DNA from 3 places in the Shewanella sp. FJAT-52076 genome. Region 2 is predicted to be linked to each of the others. Evidence: predicted binding sites of a transcription regulator. Region 2 holds the regulator's gene; each other region holds the start of a gene.
What was found. The regulator MetJ, encoded in region 2, represses methionine synthesis genes. The targets are predictions, from matches to a motif close to TAGACGTCTAGACGTCTA.
Positions count from the first base shown of each region.

Region 1: a site for MetJ is predicted at 2,800-2,817, ahead of msrA (peptide-methionine (S)-S-oxide reductase MsrA). Genes of this name have one in related genera too.
Region 3: a site for MetJ is predicted at 2,376-2,393, ahead of metK (methionine adenosyltransferase). Genes of this name have one in related genera too.

Region 1 is NZ_CP080415.1:2,048,202-2,055,768, reverse strand. It holds gene K0H79_RS08820 (alpha-ketoacid dehydrogenase subunit beta) at 1-193, opposite strand, end outside; gene K0H79_RS08815 (thiamine pyrophosphate-dependent dehydrogenase E1 component subunit alpha) at 197-1,375, opposite strand; gene astE (succinylglutamate desuccinylase) at 1,528-2,574, opposite strand; gene msrA (peptide-methionine (S)-S-oxide reductase MsrA) at 2,829-3,323, shown strand; gene pgm (phosphoglucomutase (alpha-D-glucose-1,6-bisphosphate-dependent)) at 3,403-5,064, opposite strand; gene seqA (replication initiation negative regulator SeqA) at 5,103-5,666, opposite strand; gene K0H79_RS08790 (alpha/beta fold hydrolase) at 5,933-6,721, shown strand; gene K0H79_RS08785 (DUF2788 domain-containing protein) at 6,818-7,039, shown strand; gene ybfE (LexA regulated protein) at 7,047-7,319, shown strand; gene fldA (flavodoxin FldA) at 7,373-7,567, shown strand, end outside.
Region 2 is NZ_CP080415.1:3,722,954-3,730,520, reverse strand. It holds gene nrfD (NrfD/PsrC family molybdoenzyme membrane anchor subunit) at 1-65, shown strand, start outside; gene K0H79_RS16515 (conjugal transfer protein TraF) at 204-1,397, shown strand; gene K0H79_RS16510 (sulfite exporter TauE/SafE family protein) at 1,416-2,153, opposite strand; gene metJ (met regulon transcriptional regulator MetJ) at 2,218-2,532, opposite strand; gene metB (cystathionine gamma-synthase) at 2,747-3,907, shown strand; gene K0H79_RS16495 (bifunctional aspartate kinase/homoserine dehydrogenase II) at 3,921-6,314, shown strand; gene metF (methylenetetrahydrofolate reductase) at 6,489-7,379, shown strand; gene K0H79_RS16485 (hypothetical protein) at 7,488-7,567, shown strand, end outside.
Region 3 is NZ_CP080415.1:3,268,573-3,276,139, reverse strand. It holds gene K0H79_RS14400 (EAL domain-containing protein) at 1-718, shown strand, start outside; gene K0H79_RS14395 (hypothetical protein) at 723-1,040, shown strand; gene metK (methionine adenosyltransferase) at 1,180-2,331, opposite strand; gene tkt (transketolase) at 2,712-4,703, shown strand; gene epd (erythrose-4-phosphate dehydrogenase) at 4,824-5,840, shown strand; gene K0H79_RS14375 (phosphoglycerate kinase) at 5,922-7,103, shown strand; gene fba (class II fructose-bisphosphate aldolase) at 7,235-7,567, shown strand, end outside.

The DNA.
Region 1 (7,567 bases), 1.7 Mb from region 2:
CGGCAATACCCTGCTCGGTCAGCGGCGTGTTAAAGCAACGGCCTCTGCCAAAGGTATCCTGCAGCCCTGAGGTCGCGCGAAACACGCCGCCAAAGTGGCCCACGTCTTCCCCGAATACCAACATGGTCGGGTCTTTTTCCATCGCAATGCGCAGGGCACTGTTGATGGCTTGCAACATATTCATTTCAGCCACGGCTTAGAGTCTCCCTGCAGTTTTTGGATAAGCTTGCGGATACTTCTTCACGTGAGCCTTCAGTGACTCCAGCTGCTTTTTCAGCAGTGGCGTGGGCTCATCGTAAACATCCTCAATGATCTCATCGATGCGGGGCGCCGGGATCTTCTCGGCCACTTTCACTGCAGCCAGCACTTCTTCGCGGTAACGCTCGTACATGGCTTCATCATCGGCTTCTGCGAGCCAACCTTTGTTAATCATCCACAGCTTGAAGCGTTTAACCGGATCGTGCTCACGCCACTTGGCTTCTTCTTCCTTGGAGCGATAACCGGAAGGGTCATCCGAAGTTGAGTGAGCGCCAAGACGGTAAGTCATGGCTTCAATCAGCACAGGGGCATTGTGCTCGAGCGCATAAGCTCTCGCCTGCTGGGTGGCGGCAAGCACCGCCAGCATGTCGTTGCCGTCTACGCGGATGGTATGCATGCCGTAGCCCACACCGCGGCTGGCAATACCGTTACCGGCAAATTGCTCTTCGGTGGGGGTGGAAATGGCATAGCCATTGTTGCGGCAGAAGAAAATCACCGGAGACTTGAGCACGGCAGCCATGTTCATGCCTGCGTGGAAATCGCCTTCAGACGCTGCGCCTTCACCAAAGTAGCAAATAGCCACATTGCGCTCGCCTTTCATCTTAAGGCTGTAACCCACACCGGTCGCCTGTGGGATTTGGGTACCCAGTGGCGATGAAATGGTTTGATAATGCAGCGCGGCCGTGCCGTAGTGGATGGGCATCTGGCGGCCTTTACCGAGGTCTTTTTCGTTGCTGAACATCTGGTTCATAAACTGCTCGGTGGTAAAACCGCGATAACGCAGGGCGGCGTGCTCACGGTATTGGGCCAGGATAACGTCTTTGTCATCCAGGGCCGCGGCGCTGCCGAGAATGGCCGCTTCTTCACCGGTACAGGTCATGTAAAAACTGATACGGCCCTGGCGCTGCGCACCCAGCATGCGCTCATCCAGCACACGGGTAAACACGCAGGCGTCGTAAATGCGCTTGGCGAGGGCTTCATCGATTTGCGGCAGAACGGCTTCCTCGTAGGGAGTACCGTCCGCCTGAAGGATCTTGAGAATGGGGATGTGCAGCGACTCCCTGTCGAGGAAGGAGACTTTGTGCACTGTCTCTTGGTTTGTTGATGCGTTGCTCATATTCTGCTCTTGTTATCATTGAGGCCCACCCACGGCAGACCTGTATGTAAAACGCGGGATGAACATTACGTTAACGTAAACTACCTGACAATCATTACACTATGACGGGGGACAAGTTTCCCCCGTTTGCATGTATTAATTGCTTTACAGCCTTATTCCACGTGAGGGTTTACCGCGGGAACCAGCATGATCACGGTGCGCTGACCAACGGGCACCTGGGCGTTGGGGAACACCACCGCCTCGGATTCCTGCTCGACAAAAATATCCTTGCCACCCTGACGTGCAATTACGTGCCCGCGTGGGAAGGAAGTAAAGTTCTCCACATCGGTGCTGAAGGTAAATTCAAAGTCATCGGCTTCCTTATTAATGACCCGGCAGACCTGATAGAGGTTCACCTGAGCTTCATCAAAAGGTGCAAGCTCCAGTGGCTGTGCACAAATCAGGCGCTTAAACATTTCCCGGGTATTGGCGAACTTGCTCATGTCGTTCTGCCCCATGGGATATACCTTGCCCAGTTCAATGGTAAAGGCATCGGCGCGGAACAACTCGGATGAGAAATAACTGAAGGTGGTGGTCGGTTCGTGGTGGAAGAGCACGGTATCCACGCCACTCGCCGCCAGGAACATGATTTGCTCACCGCTGAAGGCCCGGCCAGGGCGGTAGGGGTAGATGGCAAACTTTTCATGCCTGGAGCCACGAATGGCGGTGTGCAAATCGTAATGAATACGCTGCCTGCCCTCACCCTTTGCTGCACCTTCTTTAAAGAAACGGGTGACATAGGCCTCAAGCTTTTTAGCACGTATCCGCTCGGGGTTACTGAGTCCAGGCCCACGGCTGTGTTCACCGCTAAAAAGCCGGTTCATGTTTTCATCTACGATACGGGTGCCATTGTTGATGGCAGCGGGGTTACCAATGAGGAACAATACCCGCTCTTTTACCTGCAGCCGCCCTTCCAGCAGGTCCTGAATAAGGCTGCTGCAAAGCTCTATGGGCGCCGTTTCGTTGCCGTGCACCCCACTTGAAAGCACTATGTCTTTTTGACTGTTGCCATCGGCAGGCTCAAACACCAGCGCACCTGTATCCCAGAGACTGACCTGGGTATGTCCATACATAAGCTGTGGGGGAATGGGGTCTAAGTGTTCAGGATTGGACAGGGTAAGATGCAAAAAGTCTTTGCAGCCTTGCAGTAGGTTAAGCACTTGGGTCTCCTTTCTCTGAGGCTTTCTTGCGTTGGGCTATTGCGATGAACTGCCTGTGGGCCTGAGCCACGCCTTTGGCAGGCATTCCTTTAGCCTCGCAGCGTTTTGTACCAATACTATCACAGCTGTTTGCGCTCATTCTCAACCATTTACTCATGGAGTTGCCGATGGAGCAGACAAAGGTGTAAGACCCTATTGCTTTTCTGAACCAATTTCATCAAAATTTAGCCGTCCAGACATCCATTGAGGTTTCCATGTCACAATTCAATTCATCATTTGCCACCTTTGGCGCCGGCTGTTTTTGGGGTGTAGAGTATTTTTTCCGGCAGATCCCGGGCGTGATCAACGCCACCTGCGGTTACATGGGCGGTAACGACAAATATTCCCGCTATGAAGAGGTAAAAAAAGGCATCACAGGCCATGCCGAAGTCGTGCAGGTGGAATTTGACCCAAGTCAGGTAAGCTTTGACGATTTGCTGCAGGTGTTTTGGAAAAACCATAACCCTACCAGTCTTAACCAACAGGGTGGCGACATAGGGACCCAGTACCGCAGTACCATCTTTTTCCACGACAAGGTGCAAAAAGAACAGGCCGAAGCCTCCAAACTCGCCCTCGCCCGCTCAGGTCGCTGGGGTACCCGCCATATAGTGACCGAGATAGTACCGCTGCAAACCTTCCATGTGGCGGAAGAGTATCACCAGAATTATCTGGATAAAAACAACCTGCCAAGCTGCCATATCGAGTATTGATACCGCAAACGACAGAATACTTATCCAACAAAAAACGCGCCCAAAGGCGCGTTTTTTAATATGGCTTAGCGGTGGTCTTTTACAGCTTGATGGCCTTGAGTGCCGTTCCCAGCAAATTCTGGGCGTCACTAATCAGCTCGCCAAGATGCGCGTCGCTGACAAAGCTTTCGGCATAGAGCTTAAACAAGGGCTCAGTACCGGACGGACGCGCGGCGAACCAGCCTTTATCTGTGCACACCTTGATGCCACCAATAGCGGCCCCATTGCCGGGTGCCTTGGTGAGCACGGCGGTAATTGTATCGCCTGCGACAGAGCTCGCGCCCAGGGTTTCAGCATTCAGAGCCCCAAACTTGGCTTTCATTTTGGGGTTAAGCGGGCTGTCGATACGCTTATAGAAGCTGCGGCCATGTTCGGCGACCAGCTCTTCATAGCGCTCAGCCGGCGTTTTACCGGTAACAGCCAGGATCTCAGCCGCCAGCAACGCCAAAATAAAGCCGTCTTTGTCGGTACACCAGGTGCTGCCATCCAGTTTAAGGAAAGCCGCCCCGGCACTTTCTTCACCGCCAAAACACACACTGCCATCGGCAAGGCCATCAACAAACCACTTAAAGCCCACGGGCACTTCCATCAGAGGCACCCCATGAGCCGTGCAGACCTTGTCTATCAAGGCGCTGGAGACCAGGGTTTTACCCACCGACAGGGTCTTGGCCCACTGTGGCCTGTGGCCCAGCAGATAATCGATAGCCACCGCCAGATAATGGTTCGGATCCATCAGGCCAGAGCCCGGGCAGACAATACCGTGGCGGTCATAATCCGGGTCGTTACCCACGCAGATATCAAACTTATCCTTGTGCACCAGAAGCCCTGCCATGGCATAGGGTGATGAGCAGTCCATGCGGATTTTGCCGTCTTTATCCAGTGGCATAAAACCGAAGGTTGGATCTATTGCTTCATTTACCACTGTGATATCAAGGCCATAGTGCTCTGCGATGGGGCGCCAGTAATGGATGCCGCTGCCGCCCAGAGGGTCAACACCTATACGTACACCGGCTTTGGCAATTGCGGCCATGTCAATCACCTCAGCAAGGCTTTCAACATAGGGCGCAATCAGGTCGACGTGGCTGAGCAGCGAAAGACCCGAAGCGATACCGTAATTGACCCGGCGAACACCATCCAGGCCGTGGGCCAGATAGTGGTTGGCACGGGTTTCAATCCAGGAAGTGATATCCCCTTCCGCCGGTCCACCGTGGGGTGGATTGTACTTGATGCCGCCGTCCTGGGGTGGGTTGTGTGACGGTGTGATAATGATGCCGTCACTGAGCACTGCGCCTTCACCCGTTTGATGGCGATTAGCGGCCACAATGGCCTGACTGACCACAGGGGTTGGCGTGTATGCATCATCACGCTGCGCCAACACCTGAACCTTGTTGGCAATCAGCACTTCAATAACAGACAAATAAGCCGCCTGAGACAACGCATGGGTGTCGATGCCGAGATACAGGGGGCCGGTGATGTCAGCCTGGGCACGCCAGTCGACCACCGCCTGGGCAATGGCAAGAATATGCTGCTCGTTAAAACTTCGATGAAAAGCACAGCCGCGATGGCCGGAAGTACCGAAACTCACCTTCTGAGCGGGATCGCTCGCATCCGGCAAGAGTCGATAATAGTGGCTCATGAGTTTGGGAATATTAACCAAATCCCCTTGCTGTGCTTGCTTGCCTGCGCGGTCATGGATGGCCAAGGCTGAATTCCTTATCGTGGATGGCTAATGGTGTCGTTTCAGGCGAGCGCCAGCTCACCCAGGGATTTGGCACGAACCGGATCGCAACCCAACTGCACCAGGGCTTCTTCAAGTATGGTGCGTTTTTTAGCGGTATTGTTGTTTGTGGTTACCCAAAAACCGCTTGTACCGATTTCTTTGGGGTTGGCCGATTGGCTTGCCTTGAGCAGGGCTTCTTTGGATGTGGCAAAGTAGAGACGATCGCGTCCCTGAATTTGCAACACCTGTTCAAAACGCGAAGGTGCGGCCTGGTGCAAACATTCCAGCGCATAAAGAAAACGGCCTACGGCGCCTTTTTGCGCTGACAGACCCGCTTCACTGAGCAAGTCTGAAAAATCAATCTCGGTCTGGGCGGCAACGTCCGGCTCAGGCTCGACCTCAGGCACATGCACGGGCTCTTGTTCCATGCCAGGCTCACTGATATCGACAGGTGCCACTTCTGAGACTTCGGCGACAGAGAGTCCCAGCAAACGCCGTAAAATATCCGACGCACTCTCACCGATACGTTCAGTCTTGCCGGCTATGTAACGATAGAGCTCTTCGTCCACTTCGATATATTTCATCACCAATGCTTTCCTTTTGTCTTATCAGGCATGCAAGGCATGCCGCTTCGCCGAAGAAAGCCCAGTGTAAGCCAGTCCAAGAGATTGATAAAGCGCTCTAAAATGAAAACCGTGGCCGAGATGATGATTACCAAGCCAGGGAGCGAACAAGCGGGCATTTTTTAATCGCACATCAATGGTTCAAGCCACTTTTCTTGCCTGCGCCCGTGCTTGAGGGCAAAATTGCCGCCTTTAAGTGTTAATCCCAATCAACAGGCAGGATTTACATGTCAGTGCAGCTTAACTATCAGACTCAAGGCTCCGGGGAAGATGTCATTCTGGTTCATGGCCTTTTCGGTGATCTGGATAACCTCAAGACACTGGCGCAGACCCTGGAAACCGACTATCGCGTTACTCGCATCGATGTGCCCAATCACGGCCAAAGCCCCCACTGGGATATGATGGACTACCACAGTCTGGCCCAGAGTCTGGTGTCATTACTGGATGAACTGGGCGCAACCAAAGCACATCTGATTGGTCATTCCATGGGCGGTAAAATCGTGTTGGCAACGGCGCTTCTATATCCTGAACGAGTCGCTTCCGTGGTTGCAGCCGATATCGCCCCCGTGCCTTATGCCCCCCGCCATCAACGAGTGTTTGCGGCGCTTACCTCTCTGCCCCTGGATGGCAGCGTCGACAGGAAAGAGGCCTTGAATCACCTGCTGGCGAGGGGTGTGGATGACGCGACAGCACAGTTTTTGCTGAAAAGCTTTCGCCGGGCGGAGTCTGGTTTCAGTTGGCGGATGAATCTCGACGGGCTGATAGCCTCCTATGACGGCATTATCGGTTGGCCGTTCAGTAATGACTCTTACCATGGTCCGACACTCTTTATTCGCGGTGATGAGTCAGACTATGTTACCGCTGAACATAAAGATGCCATCCTCACCCAGTTTCCCAAGGTGCAGCTCAAGTCCATTGGGGGTGCCGGTCACTGGTTACACGCACAGAAGCCCAGCATCTTTAACCGACTGGTGAAAAATTTTCTGGACAGCCAACGCCCTGAGTTACACGGGTAAAGGCTATAGCAGACGCTAATATGATGTGATATATTCGCGCCTCTTTTTCAAGGCCGGGTTTTACCCCTACGCCAAGCAACGCCGGAGTCAGCGCTGATGTTAGCCGAGTATATGCAGCAAATAGAAACCCTGGGATTAAACCTGTTTTTCGCTGCCATATTCTTCTTCATTGGCATGGCAATCCATGACGTGCTGAAACAGGGCAATGTGCCCAAGTTTGGCCGTTATATTGTGTGGTTGGTGCTGTTTTTAGGGTGTGCAGGCTTTATCGCCAAGGGCATTATTCAAATGACTTGGGAAGGCGCCGGTATAGGCTAATGACAAAATGGCAAAAGAAGCAGCAGACAGAACAACAATCGATCTCTTTGCCGATGAAAAACGCCGTGGACGTCCCAGAAGCAATCCCCTTCCCCGGGAAACGCAACTGAGGGTTAACAAGCGTAACCAGATCCAACGGGATAAGGCAAAGGGCCTCAAGCGGATAGAGTTAAAGGTGTCACAAGATTTGTACGACGCCTTGAACGAAAAGGCGCTGGCCAGTAACATCAGCCGCAGCCAATTAATCGAATGCATACTTAAGCAATCGTTTGACGACTGAGTCAAACTTTTGTGGATGCCGCGTAAACGCAACTGATATTTAAAGGAAAGACAATGGCTACTGTAGGTCTTTTTTTCGGCAGTGACACAGGCAACACCGAAGCTGTCGCCAAGATGATCCAGAAAAAACTGGGTAAGCAGATGGTGGATGTCAAAGACATCGCCAAGAGCACCAAGGAGCAGATCGCCGAATTTGACCTGCTGCTGTTCGGGATCCCAACCTGGTACTACGGTGAAGCGCAGTGCGAT
Region 2 (7,567 bases):
GCCTGATTGGGGTGCTTGCACTGCGGCATTTCATCCTTTACGCCGGTCAATCTTATCTGTCTTGATTGCTCGAATCGATTAACCAAAAAAGCCCGCCAATGCGGGCTTTTTTTATGATGATATTTCAGCGCGTTGTTCCACGCTGAACTAAGCTTTTAAAAGATCGTTGCCGGGTCAAAAACAGAAAAATCAGGGAGAACAGGATGAAGATGAAACTCATCGCCGCCTCGTTGGGGATGATACTCTGTCCATACAGTTTTGCTGCCCAGGATGTATTTGAAGCCCGAAGTGACGCCCTGGGCGGCACGGGGGTGGCGTCGGCCAGTTTGGAGGCGGCCCCCTGGATGAACCCAGCACTCCTGTCTTTGCCCGGTTACACAGAAGGGGACTTTGGGCTGCTGATTCCTGTGCTTGGAGCCGAGGTCTCTGACCAGGACAATATGACCGATAAATTCGATACCCTCGAAGATAATTATGACGGCCTGGATGCGGCAATCGACGGAGGGGATGTGGATGCCATCGACAGCTTTCGCCAGGCCCTGCTGGGTGATTTACGGGGGCTGGATGGCAATACCGCTTATGCCTCTGCAGGCATAGGATTCAGTTTTGCCATGCCCACTAAGGGGATTAGTTGGGGTGTGTATTACCGCAGTTACCTCGATGGCATTGCCGTAGCGGACATCAGTGATGCCGACATCCAGCTTCTGGAAGCCCTGGACCCACAAGCGCCACCAGCGCTGGAGGATTTAACTTCTCAGGGACGGGTGATTGCCGGTGCCTCGTCTGAGCTGGCGCTTTCGGTCAGCTTGCCGTTATCCATCGTCAATATGCCCGTGACCGTGGGCCTGACCCCCAAACTGCAGCGGCTCGACAGTTTTAACTATGCCGTCAGTGCCAACAACTTCGATGCCGGTGATTTCGACAGCGACGACTATCGCAACGATGACACGGGCTTTAACCTGGATGCCGGTATTGCCTTGATGCCCATGGAAGGACTGACCCTGGGGCTGGTGGGCCGCAACCTGATTGAGCGTGAGCTGGATACCATAGAGTCTGAATGGGTTAGTGCAACTTTCCGGGTAGGCCCCATGGTCACCATTGGCGCCGCGTTTCAAAGCGGCAATTGGCAGCTGAGTTCAGATCTGGACTTGATGGACAACGAGAAATTTGTCGGTCTTGAGGGCACCAAATATTGGCGTTTGGGCGCTGAATGGCATGCACTGGACTGGTTGTCGCTGCGGGTGGGTTACCGTCAGGATCTCAATGATATGACGGCCGATCTCTATTCGTTCGGTACCGGCTTTCAGATAGGTTCAGGATTCAAGCTGGATCTGGCCGGTATGTGGGGAGATAAAGACACCCTGGGCGCTGTGCTGCAAAGCTCCTATCACTTTTAAAGCAGCACCGTCGCCGCATTAACTGGCCAGCAATACCACAAGTGACTTGGTCGCCAGCACCAGTGCACTGATTGAGCAAAGAACCAGGGTAGCGACTCTGGTTTTTTGTTTATCGATCCGCCCAAGGAGCCGACCCGCCACCCAGTAGCCGCAAAATACCGCGGGTAACAGTATGACTGACCATTGGAGCTGCGCCACAGTAACCAATCCGGCAAAGGCCAGGATACTCAAGGCTATCAATGAGCTGAAGATAAAAAATGCCGACAGGGCCGCGCGGAATTTATTGGGGTCTTTACCGGCCAGCAGAATCGCCATCGGTGGGCCGCCAATGGCGGCTATGGTGCCAAACACGCCGGACACAGTGCCGGCGATAAACAGGGTCAGGCGATTGATGGGAGCGCTGATTTTCATCAGACTCAGCATCACGGCCAGCGCCACAATCACGGCAATGGCGAGTCCCAGTATGGATTGTGGGGCCATCAGCAGCAGGCTGGCACCCAGAATGCCCCCAGGAATGCGTCCAAGCAGGGCATATTGCAGACCGGCAAACTCCAGAGCGCTGCGTTCCCTGAGCAAAGTGAGCAGGGCAATGGAGAAGCCCATCAGAATAACGGGCACGGGCACCAGCTCGGGTTCAACCAGATACAGCAGCGGGCTGGCAACCACGGCAAGACCAAAGCCAATCAGGCTTTGGATAAGGGCACCACTGAAGATAATCAGCAGGGCAAGGACCAGGGTGATGAGATCGGGAAACATCAAAAGCGACTCCAGAAACGACACAAGGACCCATTCGGGTCCTTGTGATATACAGCTGGGAGAGTTATTCCATGTCTTCCCATTCGATGCCCATCTCATCCATCAGTTTTTTCGCCTCTGATGGGATGGAGTCGGGTTTGTCCTTGGACAGATCATCGTCGTTTGGCAGTGGCTGGCCGGTGTAAGCATGCAAAAAAGCTTCACACAGCAGTTCACTGTTGGTGGCGTGACGAAGGTTGTTCACCTGGCGACGGGTACGTTCGTCAGTGAGGATCTTCAACACTTTTAAAGGAATAGACACGGTGATCTTTTTCACTTGCTCATTCTTTTTGCCGTGCTCAGCATAGGGGCTGATGTAATCGCCATTCCACTCAGTCATTGACTCACCTGTTTATTCCAAAATTCGCAGGAGATTTTAAACCCTTACAAACTACAGTCAAATTATTGCTGCGAAATCACCCTAAACATCAACAGATTTTCTTACGTTTAGACGTCTAAACGTCTTGATGCCTATTGACCTGTTGCCGGTGCTTAGGTAAATTTAGCCATCCAGACATCTTTATTTCCGTGCGGTAACCTCGGAGGAGTACAAAATGACACAGCGCAAAGCAGCCACCATAGCGGTGCGTCAGGGCATAGAGAGCGATACCCAGCACGGTGCCGTGGTTCCTCCCATCTATTTATCGACCAATTATTCCTTCGATGGCCACAAGAATCCGCGCAAATTCGACTACAGCCGCTCGGGTAATCCGACCCGCTGTATTCTGGGCGAGGCGTTGGCCGAGCTGGAACAGGGTGCGACTGGCGTTATAACGTGCACCGGCATGGCCGCCATTACCCTGGTGACCAGCCTGCTGGGGCCGGACGATCTCCTGGTCGTGCCCCACGATTGTTACGGTGGTAGCTATCGCCTCTTTACCAACCTCGCCAAAAAAGGGGCCTTTAAGCTGGCCGTGGTCGACCAGACCGACGATGCTGCGCTGGCGGCCGTGATTGCCCAAAAGCCGCGCATGGTATGGCTCGAAACCCCATCCAATCCGCTGCTGCGGGTGGTGGATATTCAGGCCATCAGTGCTGCCAGCCACAAAGTTGGTGCCCTGGTGGTGGTGGACAACACCTTCCTGTCGCCCATTTTGCAGCAGCCACTGCTTTTGGGCGCCGATATAGTGATTCACTCCACTACCAAGTACATCAATGGCCACAGCGATGTGGTGGGCGGCGCCGTGATTGCCAAAGATGCCGAACTGGGCGAGACCCTGCACTGGTGGTCCAACACCCTGGGCCTTACCGGCAGTGCCTTTGACAGTTATCTCACCCTGCGTGGTATCCGTACCCTGGGCGTACGGGTGCGCGAGCATCAATCCAATGCCCAGCGCATAGTGGAAGTACTGAAAAACAGCCCCCAGGTGAGCAAGGTGTATTACCCGGGCCTTGCGGACCACCCGGGCCATGAGATAGCCGCACGGCAACAAAAAGGCTTTGGCGCTATGCTGAGTTTTGAGCTGGTGGGGGGCGAAAAAGAAGTGGTGGCTTTCCTCGAAGCCTTACAGCACTTCAGTGTGGCCGAAAGCCTGGGCGGCGTTGAGTCGCTGGTTGCCGTGCCCGCTACTATGACCCACAGAGCCATGGTGCCGGAAGCCCGCGCCGAGGCCGGAATAAAAGACACCCTGCTGCGCCTGTCGGTGGGGATTGAAGATGCAGAAGATTTAGTGGCCGATATCCAAGCCGGCCTGGCTGCCGTAGCAGCCTGTTGAATAGGAGTCAGTGATGGCGCGTTGTCATTTGCATAAGTTTGGTGGCTCCAGTCTGGCCGATGCCGATTGTTACCGCCGCGTGGCCCATATCCTGTTGACCCAGGGCCACAGCGACGACCTGGTGGTGGTGTCCGCCGCCGGTAAAACCACCAACTTTTTGTATAAGCTGCTTTCGCTGCGTGATGCCAAAGCGCTGTGGCAGGAAGAATTGCAGGTGCTGATAAGCTATCAGCAAAACCTGATTGAACAGTTGCTGAGTGCCGAGCAGGCCCGCTATCTGCGAGAGCGTTTGTCCACCGATAAGGCGCAGCTGATCAGCCTCTTGTCACTGGAAACGCTCAACGACTATCAAACCAGCCATGTGGTGAGCTTTGGCGAGCGTTGGTCCGCCAGGCTGATGGCGGCGCTGTTGCGTGAATCCGGCGTAGCGGCAAGCCATGTGGATGCCTGCAGCATACTGGTGGCAGATGAAGGTGCCGTGCCCAATATTCGCGAGCAGGAGTCCCGCGAAAAAGTGGCCGCCATGCTGGCCGAACATGAAAACGAACGCATCGTAATCACTGGCTTTATCTGTGCCAACCCGGCCGGTGAAACCCTGCTGCTGGGCCGCAATGGGTCTGACTTTTCTGCGACCCTGATTGCCAGTCTGGCGGATATCGAACGGGTCACCATCTGGACCGATGTGGAAGGGGTGTTTAACGCCGACCCGAATAAGATAAACGATGCCAAGCTGCTCAAGAGCATGTCTCTTGCTGAGGCCGACCGCTTGGCGCGATTGGGTTCCCCCGTGCTGCACAGCCGCACACTGCAGCCCCTTTTTAACACCCAGGTGAGCATGGCGGTGCGCTCAAGCTATGCCCCCCATACCGACTTCACCCTGGTTGCTCCAACCAGCTCTCAGGCCAGTGCTCCCGTGGTGACTAACCTCTCTGAAGTGGCGCTCTTTAGCCTCACGACTCAGGTCGACGCCGATGCCCTGTTGGCAACTTTGTCTGCCTCTGGGTTAACACCGCTGGCAAGCTGGCAGGGTTCCCGTGGTGGCTTGGAGCTGGCATATACCCCGGAAAATCAAAAGCAGGTCAGCGCCTTTTTAAAGGCCAACTCTGAGGCATATGGTCTGGGCGATGTATCCATCAGCGACGATTTTGGTTTGGTGGCACTGGTGAGCGCTGATGCGGTGCTTTACCGCAAGAGTTTTGCCCGCCTGCTCAGCCGCGAGGCCAAGCCTTTGTATCATGACAGCCTGAGTCTGGTGACCCTGGTGCCCAAGGCCCAGGTAAACCTGCTCACGCAAAAGGTGCACCGCCGCTGCGCCGGGCCGCGCAAGCGCATCGGGGTAATCCTCCTTGGGGTGGGCAACATCGGCGAAGCCTGGGTCAGCCTGTTTCGCCGGGCGCAGAGCAGCCTGTGCCGTGAGCTGGAGGCGCGTATTGAGCTTGTGGGGCTGGTCAGTTCATCCCGCGCCTACATCAATAACGCAGGTGTGCACCTGGACAACTGGAAAACCGAGTTCGAGGAATACGCTACCGACTGGCAATACGGGCAGTTGTTCGATGCCTTATCGACCCTTAATTGCGATGAGTTGGTTGCGCTGGACATCAGCGCCAGTGCCAGCCTGACCTTGCAGTACCCGGAGTTCTTTGCCCGTGGTATTCATGTGGTCAGTGCCAACAAGCTGGCAGGCTCTGGTCCCTTACCCTTCTATCGCGATCTCAAGCAGCAGTTGGGTAACCGTCGTCTCTATTGGCGCTACAACGCCAGCTGCGGTGCCGGTTTGCCGGTGCAGCATGCGCTTAACGATTTACATAACAGTGGTGACAGCGTTGAGGCTGTGGGCGGGATTTTTTCCGGTACGCTCTGTTGGCTTTTCGAGCACTATGACGGTCAGCGTCCGTTTTCTGAATTGGTGATTGAGGCCCGTGGCCTTGGTATCACTGAACCGGATCCGCGGGACGATCTTTCCGGTCGCGATATGCAGCGCAAACTGCTAATCCTTGCGCGGGAAATCGGCCTGGATCTGGAGCTGGACGATATTCAGGTGGAGTCCCCTGTGCCGCAGCATCTGGCGGAGCTGCCGCTGGATGAGTTTCTTGCCCGCATTGATGAACTCGATACCCCAATGGCTGATGCCTTGGCAGCTGCCGCGGCCGAGGGCAAGGTGCTGCGCTATATCGCTGCACTGGACAGAGCCGGTGGTCAGTTAACGGCACGGGTAGGTTTGCAGTGGGTTGATAAGGCCCACCCTTATGCCAATCTCACCCCGGGTGACAACGTGTTTGTGATCCGCAGTACTTTCTATCAGGGTAATCCATTGATTATCAGGGGGCCTGGAGCCGGTCGTGAGGTAACAGCCGCGGCGGTTCAATCTGATCTGGTGCAGATCTGTCGGGATCTCTTGCAGGACTGATTTTATAACGTGTTGAATAACAGGGACTCTTTTGAGTCCCTGTGTTTTTTCCGCCTTCTGCTCGCAAAAAGGGCAAGATCGGGCCATTTTTTAACTTGACTTAGAGACGGGAATCTCTAGTATATAGCCATATAGACGTCCAAACGTCCATTTGAAGAATTGAGGGAGTTATCAATGGCATTTCATCACGCACAACACGCAAACTCACTGAACCAGAATCTGGCTGAGGTTGGTGATATCAATGTGTCATTCGAATTTTTCCCACCCTCAACCCCTGAGATGGAGCAGATCCTGTGGAACTCCATCCGCCGTCTCGAGCCGCTGAATCCCAAATTTGTGTCTGTGACCTACGGCGCCAACTCAGGCGTGCGTGACCGTACCCACGGCGTGATTGAGCGTATCCAGCAAGAAACCCAACTGGTTGCGGCCCCGCATCTGACCCTGGTGGACGCCAGCGATGAAGAGCTGTTGGCACTGGCCAAAAATTACTGGAATCAGGGCATTCGTAATATTGTTGCGCTGCGTGGAGACTTGCCTGCCGGCAGCCCTAAACCAACCCGTTTTGCCGCCGATCTGGTTCGTTTGCTGAAGAGTGTTGCCGACTTTGATATTTCGGTGGCCGCCTATCCCGAAGTGCACCCGGAGGCCGCCAATGCGCAGGCGGATTTGGTGAATCTCAAGCGAAAAATCGATGCGGGCGCCAACCGTGCCATTACGCAGTTTTTCTTCGACGTGGAGTCTTATCTGCGTTTCCGCGACCGTTGTGTGGCCGCAGGTATAGATGTGGAAATCGTGCCGGGTATTCTGCCTGTGACCAACTTTACCCAGCTAAAGCGCTTCGCCGCCATGACCAATGTGAGTATTCCGGGTTGGTTGCACCGTCAGTTTGAAGGCTTGGAAAATGACGCCGCGACCCGTCAGCTGGTGGGCGCTAACGTGGCCATTGATATGGTGAAAGTGCTGGCCCGTGAAGGGGTGAAGGATTTCCACTTCTACACCCTGAACCGCGCCGAACTCAGCTACGCCATTTGTCACACACTGGGGGTTCGTCCCAAGCAGGACTGATTTTTACCCGAAACAGGCAAGACAGGGCTCCTTTTTGAAGGAGCCCTTTTGGTTTTTGGCTGTTCCTACACTAAGGTGAGTGGGTGATGGACAAGGATGCCAAACACCATGAACGACAAAATCCGTTTGCTCGAACAGCAGCTTCCCATGGATGTGGTTAAACTGATAATCTCATTATCCATTATTAC
Region 3 (7,567 bases), 450 kb from region 2:
CCAGCCAAAACTCAAGCTGCCGGGCAGGGAGGTGGTTGGTTTCGAGGCGCTTTTGAGGCTTAAGGATGCCGACGGCAATATAAAGGGCCCCTGGTTTATTGATAATTTTCAACGTGCCGGGTACTCCCACGTGATAGACCGTTTTGTGATTAGTACGGTGGCGGAGGATTTGAGGCGCTGGCAGGCAGCGGGCTTTTCGCCCAAGGTCAGTATCAATCTCGATCCCAACAACTTAAACGATGTGCTGATGCTCGACAGGCTACGCACTACGTTGGGGGAATTTGCCCATCAGGTTGAAGTGGAAATCCTCGAACGGGCATTTATGCGGGATATGCAAGGCATCAACCGCGCCATCGCCCAGTTGCAGGCGTTGGGGTTCCGATTCTTGCTGGATGACTTCGGCACGGGATTTTCCAGTCTTAGTCTGTTGACTCAGATTTCGGTAGATGGCATCAAGCTTGACCGGAGTATCCTTGCCAAAACCGATACCGATCAGGGCAGGGTGCTTTACCGGCAAATTTGCCAGCTGTGTAAGTCGTTAGGGTTCCAGTTGGTGGCCGAGGGCGTCGAAACCCCATCAGAGGCGAGCTTCGTCGGTGATGCCGGTGTGGATTATGTCCAGGGTTGGTTGTTTGCCAAGGCATTGCCTCAAGCCCAGGCAATGGAATATGCGCTCAATCATGGCAAAATAACCCCTAACGATTTGGACATCATTTGACACTATGCAACATATTCAACAGCTGTTAATGCCTTACCAACAACATGCGCTTGGCGCCTGGGACAGATTGCGCCTCGGTTACAGCCTCTGCGTGCATGGGGGCGTCGAAGTTAAGGCCTTTCGAGGCGGTGAGCCTCAGGCTTATTGGCTGCAAGTACCCGAAGGCTATGTGCATTGCGGCACTGTTCATTCGGTGGAGACGGCTTGGCAGTGGGACATCACGCCGGATGGCACTCTGGAGCCACTGAGGTTGGAAGCCGTGCCCGAAAGCCAGTTGGGATTTTTATTGGTGCAGGCGGCGCACTTCGACCACTGCTATTAGTTGACCTCGGCCACCAACAGACCGTTGCTTCGGGCTGACCATAGCCACTGAGTGAGTTGTGTCGGTGTGAGGTACCAACGGGGTGAGCCAGAAACAAAAAAACCGCCGAAAGGCGGTTTTTTTATGGGCGAGCGTCTGATTACAGACCCGCGTCCGCGCGCAGCGCTTCTGCCTTGTTGGTTTGTTCCCAAGGGAACTCGTTACGGCCAAAGTGACCGTAAGCGGCAGTGGCCTGATAGATAGGACGTGCCAGGTTCAGCATTTCGGTCAGGCCGTATGGGCGCAGGTCGAAGTGCTGGCGTACCAGGGCGATGAGCTTATCTTCTGGCAGCTTACCGGTACCGAAGGTCTCGATGCTGATAGACGTCGGCTCGGCAACACCGATGGCGTAGGACACCTGGATTTCACAGCGGTCAGCGAGACCCGCGGCCACGATGTTTTTGGCAACATAGCGGGCGGCGTAGGCAGCTGAGCGGTCAACCTTGGATGGGTCTTTACCGGAGAAAGCACCGCCACCGTGACGGGCCATGCCGCCGTAGGTGTCAACGATGATCTTACGACCAGTCAGACCACAGTCGCCCATTGGGCCACCGATAACGAAACGACCGGTTGGGTTGATAAAGAACTTGGTGTCTTTGTTCAGCCACTGGGCAGGTACCACAGGCTTGATGATGGTTTCCATCACACCTTCCACCAGATCAGACTGAGACACAGAGTCACAGTGCTGGGTAGAGAGTACGATGGCATCGATACCCACAATCTTGCCTTCGTCATAGGCGAAGGTCACCTGGGACTTGGCGTCGGGGCGCAGCCAGGACAGGGTGCCGTCTTTACGGACTTCTGACTGACGCTTCACCAGTGCGTGAGCGTAAGTGATTGGGGCTGGCATCAGCACGTCGGTTTCGTTGCTGGCGTAGCCGAACATCAGGCCCTGGTCACCGGCGCCCTGTTCACGTGGGTCAGCACGGTCAACACCCTGGTTGATGTCAGGAGACTGCTTACCAATGGCGCTCAGTACCGCGCAGGAATCGGCATCGAAGCCCATGTCTGAATGCACATAGCCGATTTCACGTACGGTTTTACGGGTCAGTTCTTCGATATCGACCCAAGCAGAGGTAGTGATTTCGCCACCGACCATCACCATACCGGTTTTCACGTAGGTTTCGCACGCTACGCGGGCCTTGGGATCCTGCTCCAGGATTGCGTCAAGCACAGCATCGGAAATCTGGTCTGCAATTTTATCGGGATGACCTTCTGAGACCGACTCAGAGGTAAACAAGTGTTTTGCCATGTTTGGAAAATCTCGACTTTTTAAGCGTTAAACGTGTAGAAGCATCTACATCTAGACGGCCATTTTAGTTGAAATTACGTTCACGATCATCCCCCGGATCAGAAAATTTAGTGCCAATTGTGACCAAGATAGGAATGGGGAAGGGTACTGTTTTATAGAGAAAATCGATTACTTTAACAAATTCAGGGTGATAAAGGTCTGATGTGCTGTGGTTTATTCAATGCGTTTTTGTATGCGACCAGCGAAACAAGCCCCCAATAGCGCCTCACTGGTTTTGCCAGCCGTCAATATGGAAATTTAAATTTGCGTCCACAAGCCCTGTTAAGGGAAAATATGTGCCCACAATTGCCCGAAAAGCCTCAATACAAGCAGGAGAGAGCATGTCTCGTAAAGAACTCGCCAACGCTATCCGCGCACTCAGCATGGACGCCGTTCAAAAGGCCAACTCCGGTCACCCCGGTGCCCCCATGGGGATGGCAGATATTGCCGAAGTCCTTTGGCGCGGTCATCTGAAGCATAACCCCACCAATCCACAGTGGGCCGATCGCGACCGTTTCATCCTCTCCAATGGCCACGGCTCCATGCTGCACTACTCGCTGCTGCACCTGGCCGGTTATGACCTGTCTATTGAAGACCTCAAGCAATTCCGTCAGTTGCACTCACGCACTCCAGGCCACCCTGAGTACGGTTATGCCCCAGGCATCGAAACCACCACGGGTCCTCTGGGTCAGGGCATCACCAACGGCGTGGGTATGGCCATTGCTGAGAAAGTGTTGGCTGCTCAGTTCAACCGTGACGGCCACGACATCGTTGACCACTTCACTTACGTGTTCATGGGTGACGGCTGCTTGATGGAAGGTATTTCCCACGAGGCTTGCTCTCTGGCAGGCACCCTGGGTCTGGGCAAACTGATTGCCTTCTGGGATGACAACGGCATCTCTATCGACGGTCACGTTGAAGGCTGGTTTACCGACGACACGCCAAAGCGTTTCGAATCTTACGGCTGGCACGTGATTGCCGGTGTTGACGGTCACGACAGCGACGCCATCGATGCAGCCATCAAGGCGGCCAAGGCTGATCCTCGTCCAACCCTCATCTGCTGCAAAACCATCATTGGTTACGGCTCGCCAAACAAGTCCGGTTCACACGACTGCCACGGCGCGCCACTGGGCGATGCTGAAATTGCAGCCGCACGTGAGTTCCTGGGCTGGAAGCACGACCCATTCGTGATCCCTGCTGACATTTACGCCCAGTGGGATGCCAAAGAAGCCGGTATCGCCTCTGAGAAAGCCTGGGATGCCAAGTTTGCCGCGTACGCCGCTGCTTACCCAGAGTTGGCCGCAGAATACCAGCGCCGCGTGAACGGCGAACTGCCTGCCAACTTTGGCGCAGAAGCCCAGGCCTATATCGAGAAGCTGCAGAACAACCCTGCCAACATTGCTTCCCGTAAAGCCTCACAAAATGCCCTGGAAGCCTTTGGCGCCATGCTGCCTGAATTCCTTGGCGGCAGTGCCGACCTGGCCCCATCCAACCTGACCATGTACTCGGCTTCCAAGTCCATCACAGGTGATGACGCCAGCGGTAACTACCTGCACTACGGTGTGCGTGAGTTCGGTATGACCGCCATCATCAACGGTATCGCCCTGCACGGCGGTTTCGTGCCATACGGCGCTACCTTCCTTATGTTTATGGAATATGCCCGTAACGCCATGCGTATGGCTGCGCTGATGAAGGTGCAGAACATCCAGGTTTACACCCACGACTCTATCGGTCTGGGCGAAGACGGCCCGACTCACCAGCCAGTGGAGCAAATCGCTTCCCTGCGTGTGACCCCGAACATGAGCACCTGGCGCCCATGTGACCAGGTTGAGTCTGCTGTGGCCTGGAAATACGCCATCGAGCGCAAAGACGGCCCAACCTCGCTGATCTTCTCCCGTCAGAACCTGGCACAAATGCCACGCAGCGCCGAGCAGCTGGCCAATGTCGCCAAAGGCGGCTACGTGCTGGTAGACAGCGCTGCGGCGCCTGAGCTCATCATCATCGCCACCGGCTCTGAAGTTGAGCTGGCAGTGAAAGCCCAGGCCGAACTGACCGCCAAGGGCAAGCAGGTGCGCGTGGTGTCCATGCCATCCACCGACGTGTTCGATAAGCAGGATGCTGCGTATAAGGAAGCGGTACTGCCTGCCAGCGTCACAAAACGTGTGGCCGTGGAAGCGGGTATTGCCGATTACTGGTATAAGTATGTGGGTCTGAACGGCCGCATCATTGGCATGACCAGCTTCGGCGAGTCAGCGCCAGCCAATCAGCTGTTCGAAATGTTCGGCTTCACAGTCGACAAGGTGGTTGCCGCCGCCGAAGAGCTGCTGGGTTAATACTGACGCGAGCAAGGTGGCAGCCAGGCTGCCACCGGTCTGACCGGCGTTGCCGGTCAGCCTCTGTCGGCAGGGGAGCCGACAGGGTTTTCACCCTCCCCAGAGGATTTGCTCACCACTATGATCCGTGTTGCTATCAATGGTTATGGCCGCATCGGCCGCTCCGTACTGAGGGCGCTTTATGAGTCCGGCAAACGGGGCCAGATGCAGCTGGTCGCCATTAATGAACTGGCCAAGCCCGAGGCCATAGTTCACCTGACCAATTACGACACCACCCACGGCCGTTTCCATACCCGTGCCAGCTTCAATGAAGGCATGATGCACCTTGGAGATGACGCCATCCGCTTGCTGGCCGTTGAAGATGCCGCTGCGCTGCCCTGGCAGGAGCTGGATGTGGATTTGGTGTTCGAATGCACAGGCGCCCTCAATGACAGGCAAAGCGCCGAAGCCCATATTCATGCCGGTGCCCGCAAGGTACTGATAAGCCATCCGTCTTCTGCCGATGTCGATGCCACCATCGTTTATGGTGTCAACGACGCCAGCCTCAAAGCCACAGATACCGTCGTTTCCAACGCCTCCTGCACCACCAACTGTCTGGTGCCGGTCATCGACGTGCTCGACCGTCACTTCGGTGTGAAGAGTGGCGCCATCACCACCATTCACTCGGCCATGAACGATCAGCAGGTGATTGATGCCTACCATGACGACCTGCGCCGCACCCGCGCCGCCAGTCAGTCGATTATCCCGGTGGACACCAAGCTTGCCCGCGGGATTGAGCGCATTTTGCCGCAGATGAAAGACAAGTTTGAGGCGATTTCGGTACGGGTGCCTACCATTAATGTCACCGCCATCGACCTTTCGGTGACCCTGGATACCCGGGTAGACATCGACACCGTCAACGCCGCGCTCAAAGCCGCCGCCGATGGCAGCGCCAGTGGCATACTGGGCTACACCGACGAGCCTCTGGTATCATGTGACTTTAACCATGACCCGCGCTCCAGCGTGGTGGATGGTACCCAGACCCGTGTCAGCGCCGGGCATCTGGTGAAAATGCTGCTTTGGTGCGACAACGAGTGGGGTTTTGCCAACCGCATGCTCGATACTGCCCTGGCCATGGCCGCTACAGAAGCTGATTGACCCTACAGGATAATGAAGAAGAGCAGGGACAAGCTTTTCTCACAAGAATTTGTTTTTGATTAAAAATAAGGAAGCAATACCATGACAATTATCAAAATGTCAGACTTGGATCTTAACGGCAAGCGCGTGCTTATCCGTGAAGATCTGAACGTGCCTGTGGCCGATGGCGTTGTCACCAGTGACGCCCGTCTGCGCGCCTCTTTGCCCACCATTAAGCTGGCGCTGGAAAAAGGCGCTGCGGTAATGGTGATGTCTCACCTGGGCCGTCCGACCGAAGGCGAGTACAACGAAGAGTTCTCCATGAAGCCTGTGGTGAACTACCTGACTGCAGCACTGGATTGCCCCGTGCGTCTGGTCAGCGACTACCTCGATGGCGTTGATGTGGCCGTTGGCGAAGTGGTTGTGTTCGAAAACGTGCGCTTCAACAAGGGCGAGAAGAAGAACGATGAGGCGCTGTCTAAGAAGATGGCAGCCCTGTGTGACGTTTACGTGATGGACGCCTTCGGTACCGCGCACCGCGCCGAAGCCTCCACCAACGGCGTGGGTCTCTACGCCCCTGTCGCCTGCGCCGGTCCGCTGCTTGCTGCTGAGCTTGATGCGCTCGGTAAGGCGCTGGACAACCCGGCCCGCCCGCTGGTGGCCATTGTGGGTGGCTCCAAGGTATCAACCAAGCTGACCGTGCTTGAGTCACTTTCCGGCATCGTTGACCAGCTGGTGGTTGGCGGCGGTATCGCCAACACCTTTATTGCCGCAGCCGGTAATCAGGTGGGCAAGTCGCTGTATGAAGCCGACCTGATTGATGAAGCCAAGCGTCTGGTGGCCAATGCCCAGAGCCGCGGCGGCGATATCCCTGTGCCGACCGATGTGGTGGTGGGTAAAGAGTTCAGCCCAACAGCCGCTGCTACCCTGAAAGATGTGAGCGACGTGGCCGCAGACGATATGATTTTCGATATTGGCCCCGACAGCGCCGAGGCCCTGGCCGCCATCCTCAAGAATGCCGGTACCATCGTCTGGAATGGCCCTGTGGGTGTGTTCGAATTCGACCAGTTTGGTGAAGGCACCAAGCGCATCGCCCAGGCGATCGCCGAGTCTTCAGCGTTTTCTATCGCCGGTGGCGGCGATACTCTGGCGGCCGTGGATAAATACGGTATCGCCGACAAGGTGTCTTACATCTCTACCGGTGGCGGCGCCTTCCTTGAGTTCCTCGAAGGCAAGGAGCTGCCAGCCGTGGCCATGCTCACCGCCCGTGGTGCCAAGGCATAACACTGCAACAAATTACTATTATTAAAAAAACCGCCTCCCGGGAGACCGGGAGGTATAAAAATCAGTCCAAACGATAGCGACCTCGGTGACCCAAGTTCAGCATGGATGTCACCCTATTAATGGAGTAAAAAATGGCCCTTATTTCCCTACGTCAACTGCTGGACCACGCTGCAGAGCATGGTTACGGTGTGCCTGCGTTCAACGTGAACAACCTTGAGCAAATGCGCGCCATCATGCAGGCGGCCGAAGCCACCGACAGCCCTGTGATTGTTCAGGCCTCTGCCGGTGCCCGCAAGTACGCCCGTCCTCAGTTCCTCAAGTACCTGATGAACGCCGCCCTCGAGCAGTATCCCGATATCCCTGTGTGTATCCACCAGGACCACGGCACCCACCCCGACGTGTGCCAGCGTTCTATCCAGCTGGGTATGAGCTCGGTGATGATGGATGGCTCTTTGATGTCCGAC